3 regions of the Clostridioides sp. ZZV15-6598 genome follow, and region 2 is predicted to be linked to each of the others. Evidence: riboswitches for the same ligand, from Rfam matches in the RefSeq annotation. Region 2 holds a riboswitch; each other region holds the start of a gene.

The links. Region 2 has a riboswitch for lysine ahead of KGF50_RS15690 (aspartate kinase). Riboswitches for the same ligand answer to the same signal wherever they lie in the genome.
Region 1: another riboswitch for lysine. It lies ahead of KGF50_RS09170 (YfcC family protein); the one in region 2 lies ahead of KGF50_RS15690 (aspartate kinase).
Region 3: another riboswitch for lysine. It lies ahead of KGF50_RS04610 (aspartate-semialdehyde dehydrogenase); the one in region 2 lies ahead of KGF50_RS15690 (aspartate kinase).

Annotation. Positions count from the first base shown of each region.
Region 1 is NZ_JAGWCS010000036.1:10,462-17,695, forward strand. It holds gene KGF50_RS09160 (sigma 54-interacting transcriptional regulator) at 1-1,387, opposite strand, end outside; gene KGF50_RS09165 (M20 family metallopeptidase) at 1,664-2,851, opposite strand; gene KGF50_RS09170 (YfcC family protein) at 2,865-4,256, opposite strand; lysine riboswitch at 4,404-4,583, opposite strand; gene KGF50_RS09175 (class I SAM-dependent methyltransferase) at 4,703-5,524, opposite strand; gene KGF50_RS09180 (ATP-binding cassette domain-containing protein) at 5,639-6,403, opposite strand; gene KGF50_RS09185 (ABC transporter ATP-binding protein) at 6,387-7,234, opposite strand, start outside.
Region 2 is NZ_JAGWCS010000097.1:5,102-12,335, reverse strand. It holds gene KGF50_RS15715 (glutamine--tRNA ligase/YqeY domain fusion protein) at 1-1,053, opposite strand, end outside; gene KGF50_RS15710 (DUF2140 domain-containing protein) at 1,348-2,061, shown strand; gene KGF50_RS15705 (hypothetical protein) at 2,222-2,785, shown strand; gene KGF50_RS15700 (hypothetical protein) at 3,091-4,791, shown strand; gene KGF50_RS15695 (hypothetical protein) at 4,961-5,578, shown strand; lysine riboswitch at 5,689-5,857, shown strand; gene KGF50_RS15690 (aspartate kinase) at 5,939-7,132, shown strand; gene lysA (diaminopimelate decarboxylase) at 7,150-7,234, shown strand, end outside.
Region 3 is NZ_JAGWCS010000014.1:37,584-44,817, forward strand. It holds gene dapB (4-hydroxy-tetrahydrodipicolinate reductase) at 1-93, opposite strand, end outside; gene dapA (4-hydroxy-tetrahydrodipicolinate synthase) at 161-1,048, opposite strand; gene KGF50_RS04610 (aspartate-semialdehyde dehydrogenase) at 1,164-2,165, opposite strand; lysine riboswitch at 2,339-2,513, opposite strand; gene dapA (4-hydroxy-tetrahydrodipicolinate synthase) at 2,591-3,472, opposite strand; gene KGF50_RS04620 (L-serine ammonia-lyase) at 3,796-4,989, shown strand; gene KGF50_RS04625 (N-acetyldiaminopimelate deacetylase) at 5,196-6,314, shown strand; gene KGF50_RS04630 (small, acid-soluble spore protein, alpha/beta type) at 6,453-6,686, shown strand; gene KGF50_RS04635 (class I SAM-dependent methyltransferase) at 6,673-7,234, shown strand, end outside.

The DNA.
Region 1 (7,234 bases), on a different contig from region 2:
CCCCCCCAACTCTCATGACTTGATTTTCTTGTAATACTCTAAGTAATTTGCTTTGTAAATATATGGGCATGTCTCCTATTTCATCTAAAAATATAGTTCCATTATTAGCTTGCTCAAATAAGCCTTTTTTCCCTCCTCTTAAAGCACCTGTAAAAGCACCTTCTTCATATCCAAAAAGTTCACTTTCAAGTAAATTTTCTGGCATAGCTGCACAGTTTATAGCTATAAATGGTTGACTATGTCTTGGTGATGCATTATGAATAGACTGAGCCATAAGTTCTTTTCCTGTTCCACTTTCTCCAGTTATAAGAACTGTATAATCAGATTCCGCTATTTTCATACCTAGCGCTTTAGTTCTTTCCATTTTTACTGATACTGTTTTTATGTCATCAAAGGTATACCTAGCAACTTGTCCCTTTTCTCTAAGCTTCTTTGATAGGTTTTGTTCCAATTTCCTTATGTAAGTTATTTCTTGAATACAAAAATAATATCCAGTCACCCTTCCAAAACTTTCTATATTATACTTATTTACATTTAAATATTTATTATTAAACTTTATAACTTCATCATGTGCCTTACTTAATCTAAAAATCTTTTTAATATTTTCATTCTCTAATTCATCTATATTTTTTCCTATAATATCATTTTTAATATCTAGTATATCACTCAAGCTATTATTACAAATAATTACATTTTCCTTCTCTGATATCATTGCCATACCTAGGTTTGATAAGTTTATTATAGAATTCAATTCATCTGCTTTTATAGTAAGTTCTTTATATTTAGTATTTATTCCTGAATATAAACTAATCACTTCATCTGTATACTTAATTAACCTCTCAGTAATTTCCTTATCATCCAGTTTGAGTTTTGCTATTATTTGAATAAATGTTGAACTATCAATATACCTATGCCCTAAATCAATAACTTCTTCAATATATTTTGGAACTAAATCTGCTTCTCCTGGTGTTACAGCTATCTTAATATTTCTATATTCTTCATTAGGATTATACGGTATGAAATTTAAATGATTTATTCCTATATTGTATAAATTAGATATTGTTTCTAATACAGTGTGCTTATTATCATTTACTACTAATACATCTATTCCTTCTGGTAATGAAAATAACTTGTATATATCCTTTTGCTTTATAGTTCTATTTATAATTATTATCTTTGAGACATCTTTTACATATTTTTTTATTTTCAATACTCTATCATCTATCATTACTAATATTATGTCATCTTTTATCGATTCTTCTTCTGTTATTCTATTTAAATAATAGTTTTTTATTATTACTTTATCTTTAAATATCAGCTTTAGGTTTTTATTTAAAAAACATTCTAATTTAGATAATCCATCAGTTACTACTGCTATTGTTTTCATTATAAATCTATCCTTTCTTTTGTTTATATTATATAAAATTTTAATAGTTCTAATATAGTTCAAAATCTTTTAACTTATATAAAGCAAAAGTTATGCCAAATTGATAGATTTCTTATTTTTTATTTAACCTTAAGCTAGAAATATTATTATATGATTAAGATTAGATAAATAATATAACTTTAGCTATAGAATCTACAAAAACATGACTCCTATCAAAAAATAAAAAGGTATTACCAACTTTTTGGTAATACCTATTTATCTTATTTTTAATTTAAATTAATTCAAGTGATTTTTCTTAATCTCGTCAAGTAGTCCATCTTCTAGATAAATTTCTAATGCACATCCTACCATTGCCTTTACTGCTTTGTGAAGTTTATCATAAGCTTCCTCAGAATTTGCATAATTTAAAAACTCTTTTTCATGAACATATACCATTGGATTTATATCTAGAGCTATTTCTGTATACATAGTAGGACAAACTTGGCTTACATTTCCTATATCTGTAGAACCTACTGGCCCCTCTTTTCCTTCTAATATATCTGTTATCCCTGCCTCAATTAAATTATTCTTTGTTATACTTTGAAGCACCTTATTATTTATTATGTTGTCAAAAGAATTTTCAAAGTATCTATAAGAAAGTTTAGCACCTGTCATTAACTCTGCACCTTTTGCACAGTTTATAACCTTTTGAGTTACTTCATCTAAATAACTTCTTTCAGCAGCTCTTACGAAAAACTCACAGGCTGCTTTTTCTGGAACTATGTTTGGAGCTTCTCCTCCATTTGAAACTATCCCATGTATTCTAACATCTGATTTTACATGCTGTCTTAGTGCATTTATTCCTGCAAAAGTAAGTTGTACTGCATCTAATGCATTAACTCCCATATGAGGATGGCTAGCTGCATGTGCTGATACGCCTTCAAAACTAAACTCTATTGAGTCTATTGCCAAAGCCTTGCAGTTTATGTTATTAAAAGCTTCTATATGCATTTGATAACTTACATCAACATCATCAAAAGCTCCTGCCTTAACTAAATCACACTTTCCTCCTGTTGTTTCTTCAGCTGGTGTTCCTATTAATACAATTTTTCCTTTAAAATTTTCTTTTAACTTACTTAGTACTATACAAGCTCCTAATGTAGATGCAGCAATCCAGTTATGTCCACAAGCATGACCTGGTTCTTTGTTTTCTCCATACCCAGGCAGTGCGTCATACTCAGCTAAAAAGGCTATAGTTGGACCATCGTTATCCCCTAGCTCTGCTCTAAAAGCAGTATCCATATTGCAATATGGATAAGTTGTATCAAATCCATATTCCTTCATTTTTTCTACTAAGTACTTTGATGATATATATTCTTCTTCTCCTAGTTCTGGATTTTTAAATATAAAATCACATACTTCTTCAATTTCTTTTCCCAGTTCATTCTCTATCTCATAAGCTCTTTTCTTTATACTTTCAATCATAATATACCTCCTATTAGAATCCAACAAATAATCCTATTGTTAAAAATACCATTACAGTAATTGTTAATACTACCATTAAAGGCATTACAAATCTAACCCACTTTGACCAAGGAATATTAGCTACTGCTAGTGCTCCCATTAAAACACCTGATGTAGGTGTTATTAAATTAGTTACACCTATACCAAATTGATAAGCTGTAACTATCATTTGTCTAGATACATCTACTAAGTCTCCAAGTGGTGCAAGTACAGGTATTGTAAGTGATGCAAGTCCTGATGCTGATGGTATAAAAAATGCTATTAAACCTTCTATTAAGAAAGTTAAATTTATAAATATAGTTTTTGGAAGTCCATTTAATAAATTTGCGGCAGAATTTAAAATTGTATCTATTATAAATCCATTTTCTGCTATTATTACAATTCCACGTGCAAATGCTATACATAACCCTGCTGTCATTAAGTCTCCTGCTCCACTTATAAATGAATTAACTATGTCATCTTGTTTAAGTCCTGATGCTATTCCTGATATTATACCTATAGCTGTAAATATCATTGCGATTTCAGTTATGTACCATCCTAGCTTTAGAACTCCATATATCATAATTGCCATACCTATTGTGAAAATCGCTATTACCATGGCTTCTCTTTTTGTAAACTCTTTTATCTTTGTATCAGTATTAGTCATTGATTCTTGATTCACTGATATCCCATGTACTAAAGACTTTTTAGGGTCTTTTTTAACTTTATTGGCATACAACATGACAAATCCTATAGATATAGCCATATATATTATAAACATAACAACTCTCAACTCTATCCCAGAACCTGGTGTTATTTGTGACAATGCTTGTGCTATTCCTACAGAGAAAGGATTAGTAGTAGCTGCTCCAAATCCAGCTGTTGCTCCTATAAATACTGTAGCCACTGCTGTTAATGAATCATATCCCATACTGGTCATGAGTGGAATAAATATCATATAAAAAGGTAGTGTTTCTTCACTCATTCCAAATGTTGTTCCACCTAATCCAAATAGAATCATTGATATAGGTATTATTAAGAATTGGAATCTCTTCATTTTATTTACAGTATGAGCTATAACAGCTTCTATAGCTCCTGTTTTATTAACTATTCCAAAAGCTCCTCCAACTATCAAAACAAATCCAACTACTTCAGCTGCATCTATAAATCCATTTATAGGTGCTGTAAATACATCAGTAATTCCTTGTGGATTTGATGCTGCTTTTTCATAAGTTCCAGCTACAACAACCGATCTTCCGTCTATATCTACCCTTTCAAAATTTCCACTTGGTACTATCCAAGTAAGAACTGCCATTACTACTATTAGTAAAAATATTATAGTAAGTGTCTGTGGCATAGTAAACCTTTTCTTTTTTAAACTGCTCATTTTTAATCTCCCCACTTTTTAAATTAAAATATTTTATTATTGCTTCCCTTTTCTATCCTATTTTGTATAGATGTAAAAAAGCTCAACATGTATACATGTTGAGCTAAATGCGCTAAATATAATATACCTACATCTTCCCTTTATCTTAGTTAAGATAGCTCTCCATCAAAATTCGGGATAATTTTGATGACAGTGCTGTACTTATTAAATACAGCCCCAGCACTAGATTTGGACACTAGCACTTCGGCACTTACTCCTTTTATATTGCTTCATTGGCTTCCGACCTCTTCAATATTAATCTTAGTAAATGCGACCTCTACCTCAATCTTTTTATTAGATGAGGTAATTCTTATTAAATTTTATTTATTCTAAACAATTGTAGCATAATATGTCGAGATTGTAAATATTTTCAGAAGAGTTTCTATGCTTCAATAATATTAACAAATCTAGCTTATACTATTCCAATATATAATTACAACTTTAGTTTTATGTTTGAAAATATATTTGTTTTCTCTTTTTTCTATCATATTATCTATATACTTATCTAACATATCGCTAAAGTTAATCTTTTTATTTAATTCTGTTTCCATTTTAAAATATATATCCTCTACACTGTCAAATTCAATTTCATTTTCCACATCAATAAATTTTATATCAGCACATATATTTAAAGAATGTAGTATATTTGGAATGTATATATAATCTGGACAAGTTCTATCTCTATCACCTAAATCCATATACAAATCATTAAATAATGGTTTTTGAATAGTTCTCACTATAATCACTTTTTCTTTAGCTAACTTATCCATCTTACTCAAAGCATCTTTAATATCCCAAATTCTATAAAGAGAATTCACAGATAAAATATAATCACTATGCCCAACATTAATTTCTTCCCATTTTCCTTGTATTGTGTCTATATTAGTTATATTATGTTCTCTAATCTTTCCTTCAAGCACATTAAGCATATCTATTGAAAAATCATTAGCAATTACACCCTTACATTTCTTAGAAAGTGGTATAGTAAATTTTCCAGTACCTGCACCAATTTCTATAAGATTTTTTCCTTCATATATTAACTCATCTATAAAATCGAATACTTCTTTTGAATAATCATAAAGTGTTGGATTATCATCATATTTATTAGATAATTTTTTGAAAAATATTCTTTCTGCTTCATCATCAAAAGCTCTTTCTCTTGCATATCCTTCTTTGCTTTCAATATACTCATGCCATTTTTCCTCAAAATCTATGTCTTTATAATACATGATTACTCTTCCTTTCTAAAAATGTTATGGTCGAGATTTGTAATTTCCCATACTCAAAGAAAATGGCTCTTACTAATGTAATAATTTATTGACTAAACAATTGATTACTATAATTTAAAAATTATTAAAATTCTCAATAAGCTCTTTGGTATAAGCATGCTTTGCACTTTTATACAATTCCTTAGCCTCTATAGTTTCAACTATCTTTCCATCTAACATGACCGCAACCTCATCACTAACTTCTTTTACTAAGTCTATATCATGAGATATAAATAAATAGGTTATATTAAACTGTTTTTGAGCTTTTTTTAAAACTTGTATGACTTGAGCTTGCACAGATACATCTAGCATTGACGTAGGTTCATCTAATATTATAAATTTAGGATTTAATAAAAGCACTCTAGCTAAAGCAACTCTTTGTATTTGTCCTCCACTTACTTGATGTGGGTATCTATTTAAAATTTCTTCACTAAGCCCAACAAAACTTAAATATTCACTTATGTATTCTCTTGCTTTATTTTTTTCATAGAGTTTATGAATTTTTAATGGCTCCACAAGGCTTCCATATATAGTTTTTTTAGGACTTAGGGCCGAATCTGGATGTTGGAATATTATCTGCATCTCTTTTCTTAAATCCCTCATTTGAGAAAAATCATAATTACTGATATCTCTCTCATTAAAATAAATTTTACCTCCATCAGATTCAATAAGTCTTAAAATAAGTCTTGATAAGGTTGATTTTCCGCATCCACTTTCTCCTACAAGACCTAAGGTTTTTCCCTCTTTTATTTCAAACGATACATCATCTACCGCCTTAACTATATTTTTATTGATTATTCCACTTTTAAACTCCTTATAAAGGTTACAAACTCTTATCATAAAGAAAGCACCTCACCTTTGAACCATTAACATCAAATAATCTTGGCTCATAATCAATACATGTTTTTTTTGCAACCTTGCATCTTGGAGAAAATCTACATCCTTTTGGTAAGTTTGTTAAACTTGGTGCTACCCCTTCAATAGGTATTAATTTTTTATTTGGCTGTGAATCAATTAAACCTCTTGTATAAGGATGTAATGGGTTATTAAATACACTATTCTTTGAACCCTCTTCTATGATTTTACCTGCATACATAACTACAGCTTCATCACAAAGCTTTTTAGCCAGCATTAAATCATGAGTTATAAGTATCATGCTAACACCCATATTATTTCTTAAATCATAAAATACTTCATATACTTGTTTTCTTATTATTGCATCCAATCCTTTAGTTGGTTCATCTGCAATTATCCAATTAGGTTTTAGTGCTGTACCTATGGCTGCCAACGCCCTTTGACTCATGCCTCCACTTAACTGAAATCCATACGAATTATAAACCAACTCACTATTTGATAAAAAGAATTTTTTTAATATCTCTAAACTTTTACTCTTACAAGAATTCTTTTTCTCTTTTTCATGATAATAAAAAAGTTCATTCATATGACTTCCTATTTTTAATATTGGATTAAAAGAACTTGATGGATTTTGTGGTATTAGTGCTATTTTTCTACCTCTGATTTCTCTAATTTCCTTTTCTTTAATTTTTAGCAAATCTTTTTCTTCATATAAAACACTGCCGGAAACAGTTGAATTATTAGATACAAGATTCAAAATCCCTAGTCCTAGTACTGATTTTCCACTTCCAGTTTCTCCAATAATTCCTGTAATTT
Region 2 (7,234 bases):
AACTAATTTTAAAGGTTTTAAAACTCCCATAGCAAGTGGAGCCTTTGGTTGTAAGTTTTCTCTTAGGAAATAATCAAGCATTTGACTGTCCACTGTAGAGTTAACTTTTGATACTCCTATTTCACTACAAAAATTACGTAAAGCTTCAGCAGTATATCCCTTACGTCTAATCCCAGATATAGTAGGAACACGAGGGTCATCCCAACCATCAACAATACCTTCATCTACAAGTTGTTTTAATTTTCTTTTACTCATAACAGTATTGTTTATGTTAAGTCTAGCAAATTCTATTTGTCTAGGTACATTTTCCATTTCACATTCTCTGACAAACCAGTCATAAAGAGGTCTTTGGTCTTCAAACTCCAAAGTACATATAGAGTGAGTTATTCCTTCAATTGCATCTTCAATTGGATGGGCAAAAGCATACATAGGATATATACACCATTTATCTCCTGTATTATGATGTGTTGAATGAGCTATTCTGTATATAATTGGGTCTCTAAGGTTTATATTTGGAGAAGACATATCTATTTTAGCTCTTAATGTTTTTTCTCCATCTTTAAATTCACCGTTTTTCATTCTTTCAAATAAATCTAGGTTTTCTTCAATAGTTCTATTTCTATAAGGGCTTTCTTTTCCAGGCTCAGTCAGAGTACCACGATACTCCCTCATTTCTTCTTGTGTTAATTCACACACATAAGCTTTACCTTTTTTTATTAGGACTAAAGCTCTTTTATACATTTCATCAAAATAGTTAGATGCAAAATTTAATTCATTCCAATCAAATCCTAACCACTTAACATCTTCTTTTATGGATTCTACATATTCAACATCTTCTTTTAATGGATTTGTATCATCAAATCTTAAATTAGCCTTTCCATTAAATTCTTTAGCTAGTCCAAAGTTAAGACATATACTTTTTGCATGACCAATATGTAAATATCCGTTTGGTTCAGGTGGAAAACGAGTTATTATACTGTCATGTTTTCCTGTTTCTAGGTCATTTATAATAATATTTTTTATAAAGTTAGATGAGTTCGTTTCATTTGACATATTTTTATACCTCCTGTTTAATTTGCTTATAATACAGAACACTACACTGTATTGCATAATATTAATTTTAATCCAAGATTAGAAAAAAATAAAGGTGTAATTAAGAGTATTATGCAAAATATTAACTTTTATACTAAAAACATGTTTTTTTACAGTTTATTTACAAAAAAGCAGATTAGTTGAATTAATCTTTAAAAGACTGTATTATAATATGTATATTGTTAAGAATATTATGTGAAGTTAGTTATCTAAATTTATTTTAAATCTGTTGACAGATTTGTAAAGGAGACGATTATGGGAAGGATTGCAAAGATTATATTAAGCTTAATAGTTATTATTTTAGTGTTAACAGGTATTGTTGTATACACATTAACACCAAAAGAGAGATATGATGTTAGTTCACAAAATAATAAAATCATAGACGAAGAGTATTTATCAAAAGGTTCATATATAAATTCTATGGAAATAGTAAAAAATCCACTTAGAATGGTTGGAAAAGTATCTGTTTCAGAAGAAGAGTTTAGAAACCTAATATATACATTAATGAATAAACATGGAATTAAAGAATTTGAAAATAATTTTGTTGAGATGAAGGATGGAAAAATAAAAGTGGCAGGTCCATATAAGGTCTTTGGTCTAATCAATAGCCAATATGAGCTTGAACTAAAACCCACTTTAAAAAATGAAGATTTGGTTGTAAGTCTTGAAAATGTAAGGATTGGAAAATTTAAAATAAGTGATAAAATGCTAGAAAAAATACTAAGTAATTACAATAAAAAGGTTCCATTTGAGGTTAATGGAAATAAAATTACTTTAGAGAAAAGTTATCTTTATCCAGTAACACTTAAAAATATATCTGTAAAAAAAGGAAATGTTGATTTGGATATGGAAGTAGAAATAGATTTAAAATCACAAATAAATGGGGCATTAGGTTATCTAAAGGATTCTGGAAAAGCTCAGGATATACTAAATCATTTGATTAATTTAAAGAAAACATCTGTTGGTTAAAAATATAGAAAATTTATATTTATATTTTTATTATATTTTATATAATATTAAAGCACTTTAAAATCAAAATTTGTAAAATAGCCTTTATTATGTTAGAATATTTTATGACATTAAGTTGTAAGTGTATAATATTATTTAATTACTAGATTGGGGGGAAATGATGAATAAAATTTATATTGTAACAACATATACAGGAACTGTATTATCTTATTTAATAAGAAATATAAGTAAAAAACTGTATACACATGTGTCAATATCATTAAATGAAAATTTAAAGCCAATGTATTCTTTTGGAAGATTAAATCCAAGGAATCCATTTATTGGAGGCTTTGTTGAAGAAAATATAAATCAAGGCTTATATGCTATAAGAAAAAATACTGTATGTAGAGTATATTCATTAGAAGTAGATAATTTACAATATGAAAATCTATTTAAAAATATAAAATTAATTAGTGATTATAGAGAAGATTACTATTATGATATAATGGCATTGATATATTTGTCTATGAATATTCACAGAAAAGTTGAATATAAATACGTATGTTCAAACTTTGTTGCTGATATGTTAGAAAAAAGTGAAATAGATATTTTGAATAAAGAAGCATTTGAAGTAACACCAAATGATTTTTATAATTTAAATGGTTTAACTTTAGAGTATGAAGGTTTATTGTCAGAATATAATTCTAGGCAGCATTCTTATGTATCCAAAATGGCAAACATATAAAAAATCTATTTTAAAATTTATCATATAAAAATATTGCTAAATAATTAGGCTGAAGATGGTAGTTTAACTTCGAGAGGATTAAGAATTCGTAAATCTTAGTTAGAACACTTTCTTCAGTTTTTGATTTTCTGTCGTTATTTGAACAATTATAATATTTTTTTGATATATATATCGAATAGAAATAAATAAACAGCAGCATAAAAGTATAAAGATATCTTAATACATAATAAATATGATAAATATTTATTTTTTGTAAATATATGGATATAATAGTAATAATAATATTTTATAGAGAGGAGTATTAAATGAAACGATATCTTAAAACATATGGAGTTTCACTCATAATTGTAGCAATTTACGCATTTATTAAATTACCTGTACTTAGACTGGACTTCACATCTTTATTTTCAGTAGGAATAATATTTTTTGTTGTAGCAGGAATATTAGATATGATGCTAGATAGAAATGAAAGAACATCTAAACTTGCTAAATATAATTTTTCAATAGCAATAGCTTTACTTGTGTATGTCGTAGTTGTACCTTTCATAGCCTCTACACCTGTACTGCATGCAAAAGCCTATAAAGATTTATTAGGAAAGGTGACTGAAAGTAAATTTACTGATGATATGAGTCCTGTCAGTGTAAATGACATTCGTCTTGTAGATGAAGACATGGCCATGAAATTAGGTGATAAAAAACTTGGAGAAGTTCCAGCCATAGGTAGTGTATCAAAATTAGGAAAGTTTCATATACAAAATGTGGATGGAGAGTTGTACTGGGTAGCACCTCTTGTGCATAGAGATATAATTAAATGGGTGACATCTTTAAGTGGTACAAGTGGATATGTGAAGGTATCAGCAAGTAATCCTCAAGATGTACAACTAGTTCAAGAAATAGATGGAAAACCAATAAAGATAGTATATCAACCAGAAGCTTATTTACATCAAGATTTACAAAGACATTTATACATACATGGTATTGTAAATGTAGGTATGACAGATTTTACTCTTGAAATAAATGATGAAGGAAGACCTTATTGGGTTGTAAGTTTATATGAACATAAAATTGGTTATGGAGGAGCAAATGCTACAGGCATAGCTACTGTTGATGCAGAAACTGGAAAAATAAATGTCTATAATGTTAAAAATACACCTAAATGGGTAGATAGAATACAACCACAAAAATTTGTAACAGACCAAATTCAAGACTGGGGTGTTTATGTCAATGGATTTTTGAATTCTGTTATATCAGAAAAAGGAGTACTAGTGCCAACAGAAGGAACATCACTAGTTTATGGTAATGACAATAGGTCATATTGGTATACAGGTATAACATCCTCTGGTGGAGATGAATCTACAATTGGATTTATGCTTGTTGATTCTAGAACTAAAGAAGCTAGACTGTATAAGCAGCCAGGAGCAACTGAGACAGCAGCGATGAAATCAGCTGAAGGTAATGTTCAAGAAAAGAATTATGAAGCTACATTCCCTGTAATGTACAATATATTAGGTCAGCCAACATATGTATCATCTTTAAAAGATAAAGCTGGTCTTGTAAAGAGAGTAGCCTTTGTATCTGTTGAAGATTATAATGTACTTGGTATAGGGGAAGATAAAAATGAAGCTTTAAGAAACTATAAAGATTCATTAGAATCTAAAGGTAATGACTTAAAACTTGATAATGATATGAAAGATGAAGTTATAGAAGGTGTAGTAACTAGAATAAGTCCTGATGTGCGAGGAGGAAATACTAATTATTATGTGACTTTAGATTCTAATAAAGAGATAATATTTAAAGCTACCTCAAAAGTATCTAGCGAATTACCATTGACTCAAGTTGGAGACAAAGTCAAAATATCATATTCAAAAGAAGAATCTGGTGTAATTGAAATGTCAGAATTTGATAACTTAAATATTGCAAATTTTGATGATAAAAAAGCAAAACAAGAAACAGGAACTAATGAAGATACAAATTCGAAAGGTTCTGAAAATCAAAGTAATGTGTAACTTAGTCAAAAAAACTGTAGATAGTTTTTAGTGCATTAATAGCTAATTTTTATAGAAATAAATTCTATAAAAATTAGCTATTTTATTTTAATTCTTTGTAAATTTAATGTCATAAATTTAATATAATATTAGTACAACTTTGCAAATAATACTTCAAGGAGAATGTACTATGACAAATATGGAAAAAGAGATATTGCTTTTAATTAGCAGGGTTAGATGTGTTACAGAATCTCAATTTAGAAAAATTTATGGAGACCAAAAAAGATACAATAAAAAAAACTTCAAAAAAACATTGAGAAAAATGTGTAGTGAGTATACATTAAAAAAATATCCATGTGATGTGGATTATCGTAACTATAAGGACCTCTCATATGTTTACTATTTGAATGGTAGTAAGCTTTTTAAGGGGGATGATTTAATAAAGGCTCTAGTAGGGTCAGAATTAGTTGTTAGAATTAATACTGCAGGTTGTGATGTAAAAAGATTTTACCGAAATGTTAGTGTAGATGCTGTGAAATATGATTTATTTATTGAATATACAGATCAATTTGGCAATATAAAGCAGGTATTGGTAGATGTTGATTTAAATAATGAAATAGATGTTTCCAAATATGAGAATCTCTCTAGAAAAATAGATAAATCTACAATTCCATTTTTTAGAGTACCAAATATTTTGGTGGTTACACCAGATAATTTATCTGAATTAAATGACTTAGAGAGAGAAGATAATGAGTATAGTATAAATTTTATAGATTTAGGATTAAATAAACTATTTAATTGTATATAAGATATTTTTAGAAAATAAATTTTTTGATTTACCACATTTTGTAAAAAAATTGTTGCAATATTATATAGAATATGATAAAACTATATTAATAAATTAATTAATAATAATGAGCCTAGGGTAGAGGTAGCTATATTCAAGAGTAATCAATAGTAGCTGGTAAGTGTTGATGATTGATGAAAGGGTCTATAGCCGAAGAAAAGTTGTTGACAAACAAGTTTTCTGGACTTATGCAGAATATGCATAAGGCTGTCACTTTTAAAGTGGTGAGCTACAAGGTTACTTGGTCTATGAAGTTCACACGTCCAAAGTATACCTTTGGGCGTTTTTATTTATCAAAATTTAGCTTGAGGGGGAAAAGGCATGAGTATAATTGTCCAAAAATATGGGGGAAGTTCAGTTGCAGATACTGACAAAATAAAGTCAATTGCAGAAAATATAATAGAAAGAAGAAAAGAAAATCCACAAATGGTAATAGTTGTATCTGCTATGGGAAAATCAACAGATGAATATATAAGCTTGGCAAAAGCATTGAGTAATGAACCTAGTAAAAGAGAGTTAGATGCTTTGATGTCTACTGGAGAAATGATTTCAGCATCTTTATTATCGATAGCATTAAATGCGCTTGGCTGTAAAGCTATAAGCTATAATGCTTATCAATTAAATATAAAAACAAGTGGACTTCATGGAAAATCTCAAATTGACGATATAAATGTAAATAGAATAAAAAATAGTTTAGATGAAGGTAATGTTGTAATAGTAACTGGATTTCAGGGAATCAATGAAGATGGTGATGTAACTACTCTTGGAAGAGGTGGTTCAGACACATCTGCTGTAGCTCTTGCGGTTAAACTAAATGGTAAATGTGAGATATATACAGATGTTGATGGAATTTATTTTACAGACCCAAGAAAATATGCAAAGGCAAGTAAACTTGATGAGATTGAATATGAAGAGATGCTTGAATTAGCAAGTTTAGGAGCACAAGTAATGCATTCAAGAAGTATAGAGCTTGCACAAAAATATGGTGTTGAAATTTATGTTGGACGTACATGTGGTACAGTAAAAGGAACATATATAAGAGGGGGAAAAGACATGAAATTAGAGGATAAAGTAATAACAGGATTAGCTACTAGTGATGATGACAGCTCTATAACAATAAAAGATTTTAAGGTAGAAAATATATCTAGTTTATTTGAAGATATAGCAACTATTGGAATAAGTGTAGATATGATAAGTCAAACTGCACCTATTTTAGATAAAATAAGTGTATCATTTACAGTTCCAAAAGAAGAATTAGGAGAGTGCAAAAAGATAGTATCTAAATATACAAATGAAGAGCATGTAGTAATTGATAATAACATTACTAAATTCTCTTTGGTAGGCCTTGGTATGAAAAATACTTCTGGAGTTGCTGCTAAAGTATTTAAGATATTTAATGAAAATGGTATAATGGTAAAACTTATAACTACATCAGAAATTCGTATAACTTGTGCCATAAATTCTGATGATAAACAAGTAGCTATTGAGAAAATAGCAGAAGTATTTAATATATAAAACTTAGGGAGGATATTATGAAACTTCATGGAACTATGACTGTAAAAGATAATGAATTATATATTGGAGGAGTAAGCTGTCTAGAGCTTAGTAAAAAATATC
Region 3 (7,234 bases), on a different contig from region 2:
GCAAACTAATTCTAGTTCACTATCATCTCTTATAGTATCGGCTAAAATCTTGCCCATTTTTCCATCATAACCAGTTGCTATAACTTTTAACATAATTTCCTCCTATGATTAAGGGCTAACTTTTGACCAAACTTAGTTTTTTACCATGCATTAATTTGTACTATGCATTAACTTTTAGTCCAAAGTTAACTAATTCTTTCTTTAATACCTCTAAGTTCGCTGGGTCCATTTCTGCTAGAGGAAGTCTTAAATCTCCAACATTGAATCCTAATAAATTCATTGCAGTCTTAACTGGTATAGGATTTACTTCTATAAATAAAGCTGCGATTAAAGCATCCATACCAAGTTGTAATTTTCTAGAACCTTCTATATCACCTTCAAAGAATTTAGCCACTAAATCGTGTGTTTCTTGAGGGCAAACATTAGCAAGTACTGATATAACTCCTTGACCTCCTAAAGACAATAAAGGAAGTATAGTATCATCATTACCAGAGTAGATAGCAAAGTCATCTGGAACTAAGCTAGCTATTTCTGCAACTTGTCCTAAGTCCCCACTAGCTTCTTTTACAGCAACTATATTATCTATTTTAGCAAGTTCAACTATAAGACTAGGGCTTATATTAACACAAGTTCTTCCAGGCACATTGTAAAGTATAATTGGAAGCTTAACACTGTTAGCGATTGTTTCAAAATGACGTTTAAGTCCAGCTTTATTGGCTTTATTGTAATAAGGAGTTATTATTAATAGAGCATCTACTCCTAATTTTTCGGCTTCTTGGCTTAAATTAACTGAGTGCATAGTATCATTAGAACCACTTCCTGCTATAACAGGAACTCTTTTATTAACTTTTTCAACAACATACTTAATAGTAGCAAGTTGTTCTTCATCAGTCATAGTATTAGCTTCACCAGTAGTACCACAAGCTACTATAGCATCAGTACCATTAGCGATTTGGTATTCAACCAATTCACCTAATTTGTCGAAATCAACTTTGCTATCCTTTGTAAATGGAGTAACTAGAGCAACAGCAGAACCTTTAAATATCATAAAAAATCAATCCCCTCTTTTTTAGTTTTGTGTTTTATATTACAGTTACTTCTAATGCTTATTTTTACTTATTATTAATATTTTACAAAATCATATATTTATACAAATTTGTATACTATACTAAATCATATGATATAGCCATTTCAGCTATTTGGATTGCATTAGTTGCAGCACCTTTTCTTATATTGTCAGCAACAACCCAAAGGTTTACACCATTATCAACACTAAAGTCTCTTCTAATTCTTCCAACAAACACTTCATCTCTATCATCAAATTCTACAGCAGTTGGATATTCATTTTTAGCAGGATTATCAACTACTACAACTCCTGGAGCTTCTTCAAGTGTTTTTACTAAATCTTCTAGTTCAAATGGATTATTAAACTCAATATTTATAGATTCACTATGACCATTCTTTACTGGCACTCTTACAGTAGTTGCAGTTATTTTTAAGTCGTAGTTATCAAGTATTTTCATAGTTTCGTTTACCATTTTCATTTCTTCCTTAGTATATCCATTTTCAGTAAATGAATCTATATGAGGAAGACAGTTATAAGAAATTTGATGTGGATAGAATCCAGTAGGATTACCAGTCATTCCTTTTTCTAAATCTTCAACCCCTTTAACACCAGAACCAGATACAGCTTGGTAAGTAGAGTAAACTACTCTCTTAATTTTGTATTTGTCATCAAGAGGTTTAAGAGGAACCATAGCTTGTATAGTAGAGCAGTTTGGATTAGCTATTATACCTTTATGTTTTTTTATAGCTTCTGGATTTACCTCAGGAACAACTAAAGGAACATCTGGATTCATTCTCCATTGACTAGAGTTATCTACTACTAAGATTCCATTTGATGCAGCTATTGGAGCATATTTTTCACTAATGCTTCCTCCAGCAGAGAATAACGCTATTTGTATTCCTCTATCAGTGAATGAAGTTTCTTTTAATTCTTCTACTATATATTCTTTACCACAAAACATTACTTTAGAACCAGCAGATTTAGAAGAAGAGAATAAAAATAGATTTTCTATTGGAAAATTTCTTTCTTCTAATACTTTTAAAAATGTTCTACCTACCATTCCAGTAGCACCAACTATTGCCACATTTACTTTTTTCATATTAAATTCACCCCAATTTTTAATTATTAAAACATTATTTAAATTTAGTTATACAAGTAAGATATGTTAATATTTTTATATATTTAAAAACTTTAGTATTATATTAACAACTTTAATTATATACAAAAAACGTACAAAGGTATACTTTGTACGTCTAGTTTATCACTCAAAGTAAACCTTGTAGCTCACCACCTACATAAATAAGTGACAGTATTACACATCTTATGTGTAATCCCAGAAAATATTATTGCAAGAAACATTTTCTTCGGCTATAAATCCTTTTTCCAATCATTAACACTTGCCAGCTCCTATTGGATACTCTTATTTACAGCTACCTCTACCCTAGGTTAATAGGATATTAAAATTTGATTATTCTAATAATAATACATATTTTAGAAAAAATCAACTTATTTATAGAAATATTGCTAAAATTTAAATCCAAAATTTGTCAATTCTTGTTTTAAAACATTAAGATTAGCTTCTTCCATTTCAGCTAAAGGAAGTCTTAAATCTCCAACATTAAAACCTAAAATATTCATAGCAGTTTTAACTGGAACTGGATTTACTTCTATAAATAAGGCATCAATTAAAGTATCCATATCAAGTTGTAATTTTTTAGAGCCTTCAATGTCACCTTCAAAGAATTTAGTTACTAAATCATGAGTTTCTTTAGGACAGATATTAGCAAGTACAGAGATAACACCACTTCCTCCTAATGATAATAGAGGTAATATAGTATCATCATTACCGGAGTATATAGCGAAGTCTTCAGGTACTAATTTAGCTATTTCTGCAACCTGAGCTAAATCTCCACTAGCTTCTTTTACAGCAACTATATTATCTATTTTAGCAAGCTCAGCCACAACTGATGGCTTTATATTTACCTTAGTTCTTCCTGGTACATTATATAAAATAATTGGTAATTTAACGCTTTTTGCTATTGTTTCAAAGTGAAGTTTAAGACCTCTTTCATTAGTCTTATTATAGTAAGGAGTTATGATTAAAAGACCATCCACTCCTAATTTTTCAGCTTCTTGGCTCATGTGAACAGACAACATAGTATTGTTTGAACCAGTACCTGCTATAACTGGTATTCTCTTATTGACTTTTTCAACTGTATATTTTATTACAGCAAAAATCTCAGATTCACTCATAGTAGTAGCTTCACCTGTTGTTCCACAAACAACTAATGCATCTGTGTCATTTTCAATATGGTATTCGATTAATTCACCTAACTTTTCAAAGTTGACATTGTTATCCTCCGTAAATGGGGTAACTAAAGCAACAGCAGAACCTTTAAATAACATATAATCAAATCTCCTTTTTTATTTAAATTTAATTTTTTAAGTACAATAATAATTATAGTACAAATTAATTAATTTTAATAGGCATAGTTAATATCTTAACTGTATAAAGTAAGATATTTATATTATATTAATATTAAAAAAATTTTAAATAAATGTTTTATTCTCAAAATATACATATTAATTTAATAAAATATACCAAAATGGAAATAAAAAATAAATTTTATGCGAATTTAATAACTAATAATTAATATATTTAGGTTATAATAAATATGTGCGTAAAAATAAATAATAAGCATTAACATAGAAAATTTAGGAGGAATAATATGGATACTTTAAAGGAACTTTTTAAAATAGGAAGTGGACCTTCAAGTTCTCATACTATGGGGCCACAAAGAGCTGCGGAAAGATTCAAAAATGAAAATCCAGATGCAGAAAGCTTTAGAGCAATATTATATGGTAGTTTAGCTGCTACAGGAAAAGGTCACTTAACAGATTATATAATTGAAAAAACTATAGCACCAAAGAAAGTTGAAATCGTTTGGGAAGAAGATATAATAAAAGATTTTCATCCAAATGGAATGAAGTTTGAAGCTTTAGATAAAGATGGAAATGTGACAGCTGAATGGACTGTATATTCTGTTGGTGGAGGAACTATAGCAGAAGAAGGTCAAAGAAACAGTAAAAGCAATAGTATATATCACCTAGACACTATGGATGAAATAGTGAAATGGTGTAAGGAAAATAATAAAACTTTAGTTGATTTTGTGTTAGAATGTGAACCATCTGATATAAAAGACTATATAAAAACTATAAGAGATGCTATGAGAAAATCTATTGATGATGGACTAAGCACAGATGAAGTAATACCAGGTAAATTATTATTAAAAAGAAGAGCAAATAATTTTTATAAAGCATACCAAGAAGATAAAAGTTTTTCAACGCTTGTATATGCATATGCACTAGCAGCTTCAGAGCAAAATGCTTCTGGTAATATAATAGTTACAGCACCAACTTGTGGTTCTGCTGGAGTAATACCAGGAATATTCTTTGCAATGCAAGATTTCTATAAATACGATGATGAAAAAATAATTGAAGCATTACTTGTAGCTGGAATAATTGGAAATATAATAAAAACTAATGCATCAATATCTGGTGCAGAAGTAGGATGTCAAGGTGAAGTCGGTGCAGCTTGTTCAATGGCAGCAGCGGCAGTAGCGTATTTAAAGGGTGGTACTATAGACCATATTGAATATGCAGCAGAAATAGCACTTGAACATCATCTAGGAATGACTTGTGACCCTGTATATGGATATGTTCAAATTCCATGTATAGAAAGAAATGCAATGGCAGCTCAAAGAGCTTATGATGCAGCTAAGTATGCATTATTAACTGATGGCTCACATTCTGTCTCCTTGGACCAAGTCGTTGAAACAATGAAAGAAACTGGGATTGATATGATGGATAAATACAAAGAAACTGCAAAAGGTGGACTTGCTAAACACTTCTTCTCTTGCTAAAATTAAAAATTTTTCAATAATAATTCCCCTGTTTTGATTTATGAAACAGGGGAATTATTATTAATGGTGAATTATTTAATAATGCAAAATATTTTTATATTCAATTTAGTTTTTTATTTTTAAATATGAAAGTATATTATATAATATTTTAATTATAAGAGATATAGAAATATTTTTATAATAAATTATAATTTGGAGGAGATTACATGAGAGAGGCATCGTATTTACAAGAACAACTTTATAAGCATAGGAATGCATTAAATCCTATTGCAGAAATTGGAAGAAAAGAGTATAAGACTTCAAAATATATAAGGGATTATCTGGATAAAATAGGAGTTGAATATGAAGTTTACTTAGAAACAGGAATAGTAGGTGTGATAGAAGGTAAAAAACCAAGAAAAGATATAGCTTTTAGAGCTGATATAGATGGTCTTCGTAGTGAAGAAGGTGTAAAACACTTATGTGGTCATGATGGACATGCTACTATATTACTTGGATTAATTGAGTATTTAAATGATAATAAAGAAAATTTAAATGATAATGTTGTATTTATATTCCAACCAGCAGAAGAAGGGCCGGGGGGAGCAAAAGCATTGATAGATGCAGGTGTGCTTAAAAAATACAATGTGGATGAGATATATGGGCTTCATATATACCCAGAATTACCAGAAGGTTATGTAGGCACAAGAGAAGGATACTTCATGGCTCAAATAGGAGATATTGATATAGAAATAGTGTCTAAAAGTGGACATGGAGCTATGCCACAAAATGGAATTGATGGTATAGTGATAGCTTCAAACTTTATAAGTTCACTTCAAACTATAGTATCAAGAAATATAAGCCCAATAGACAATGCAGTTTTGACTATAGGTAGAATTGAAGGTGGAGCTAGAAGAAATATAATAGCTGAGAATATAAAGATGGAAGGGACTATTAGATGTTTTAGTCCAGAAGTGTATGAGAGAATGAAACTTAGAGTTAAAGAACTTGCTAGAGGCTTTGAATTGTCTTATAACTGTAAGGTAAATATAAATATTATGGATGATTATATAGCTGTTAAAAATGATAAGGACTTGTATAAAGAGTTTGTAGAAGCTGTTGGAAAGGATACAGCTATAGAATTAGACCCACTTATGATATCAGAAGATTTCTCTTATTATCAAAAAGAAGTTCCAGGGCTGTTCTTTATGTTGGGCTCAAGAAATGAGGAGAAAGGATTTGTAAATGGGCTTCATAATATAAACTTTAATTTTGATGAAAAAATATGTGTAGATGCACTAAATGTTTATGCAAAATTATTAAAATATAAAAAGGCTATAGATTAAGAAAAAATAATTTTAAAAAGTCATAAATTTAAAATATTTAAATTTAAAGCTATGATAAATACCCCTTACTTATTTGTATAAATTTCTTTTAATTGACAAAAATACAAATAAGAAGGGGTGATTTTTTTGAAAGAAAATATGAAAAGAGAAAAGAAGATAACTAATAGCAAGAATACTAAAATATTGACAAATGATGATATAATGAAATATGAGATAGCCTCAGAACTAGGTCTTATGGATAAAGTTGGAGAACGTGGATGGGCAGGGCTTACAGCTAAAGAAGCTGGAAGAATTGGAGGTATGCTTACATCACGTAAAAAGAGGCTAAGAAAGATTGTGGAGGAGCAGAATAAAAAGGATGAGTCAATATAGTGATTTTGCGTTTGTATATGATGAACTTATGAATGAAGTGGATTATGATGGATGGGTTAAATATATAGAAGATATAATAGATACTGAAGGTGTAAAAGTAAAAAATATATTGGAATTAGCATGTGGTACAGGTAATCTCACAATTCCATTAACTAAAAAGGACTATGATATAGCTGGGATTGATATATCTGATGAAATGCTTAGTGTAGCAAGAGAAAAGGCAGAAAGAGAAGGCGTAGAGTTAGTATTACTTCAGCAAGATATAGCAGAGCTTGACTTTGATATATCCGATTTGGATTGTGTACTTTGTGCCTGTGATGGATTTAATTATATAACTTATGATGATGATTTAGAAAATGTATTTTCAAAAACATATGAATTATTAAAAAAAGATGGAATCTTTATATTTGATATAAGTTCATTTTATAAATTAGCCAATATATTAGGAAATAATATGTATGGAGAAAATAGAGAAGATATAGCTTATATGTGGCAAAATTACTTTGATGATGAAGAAAATTTGATTGAAATGGAACTTACATTTTTCA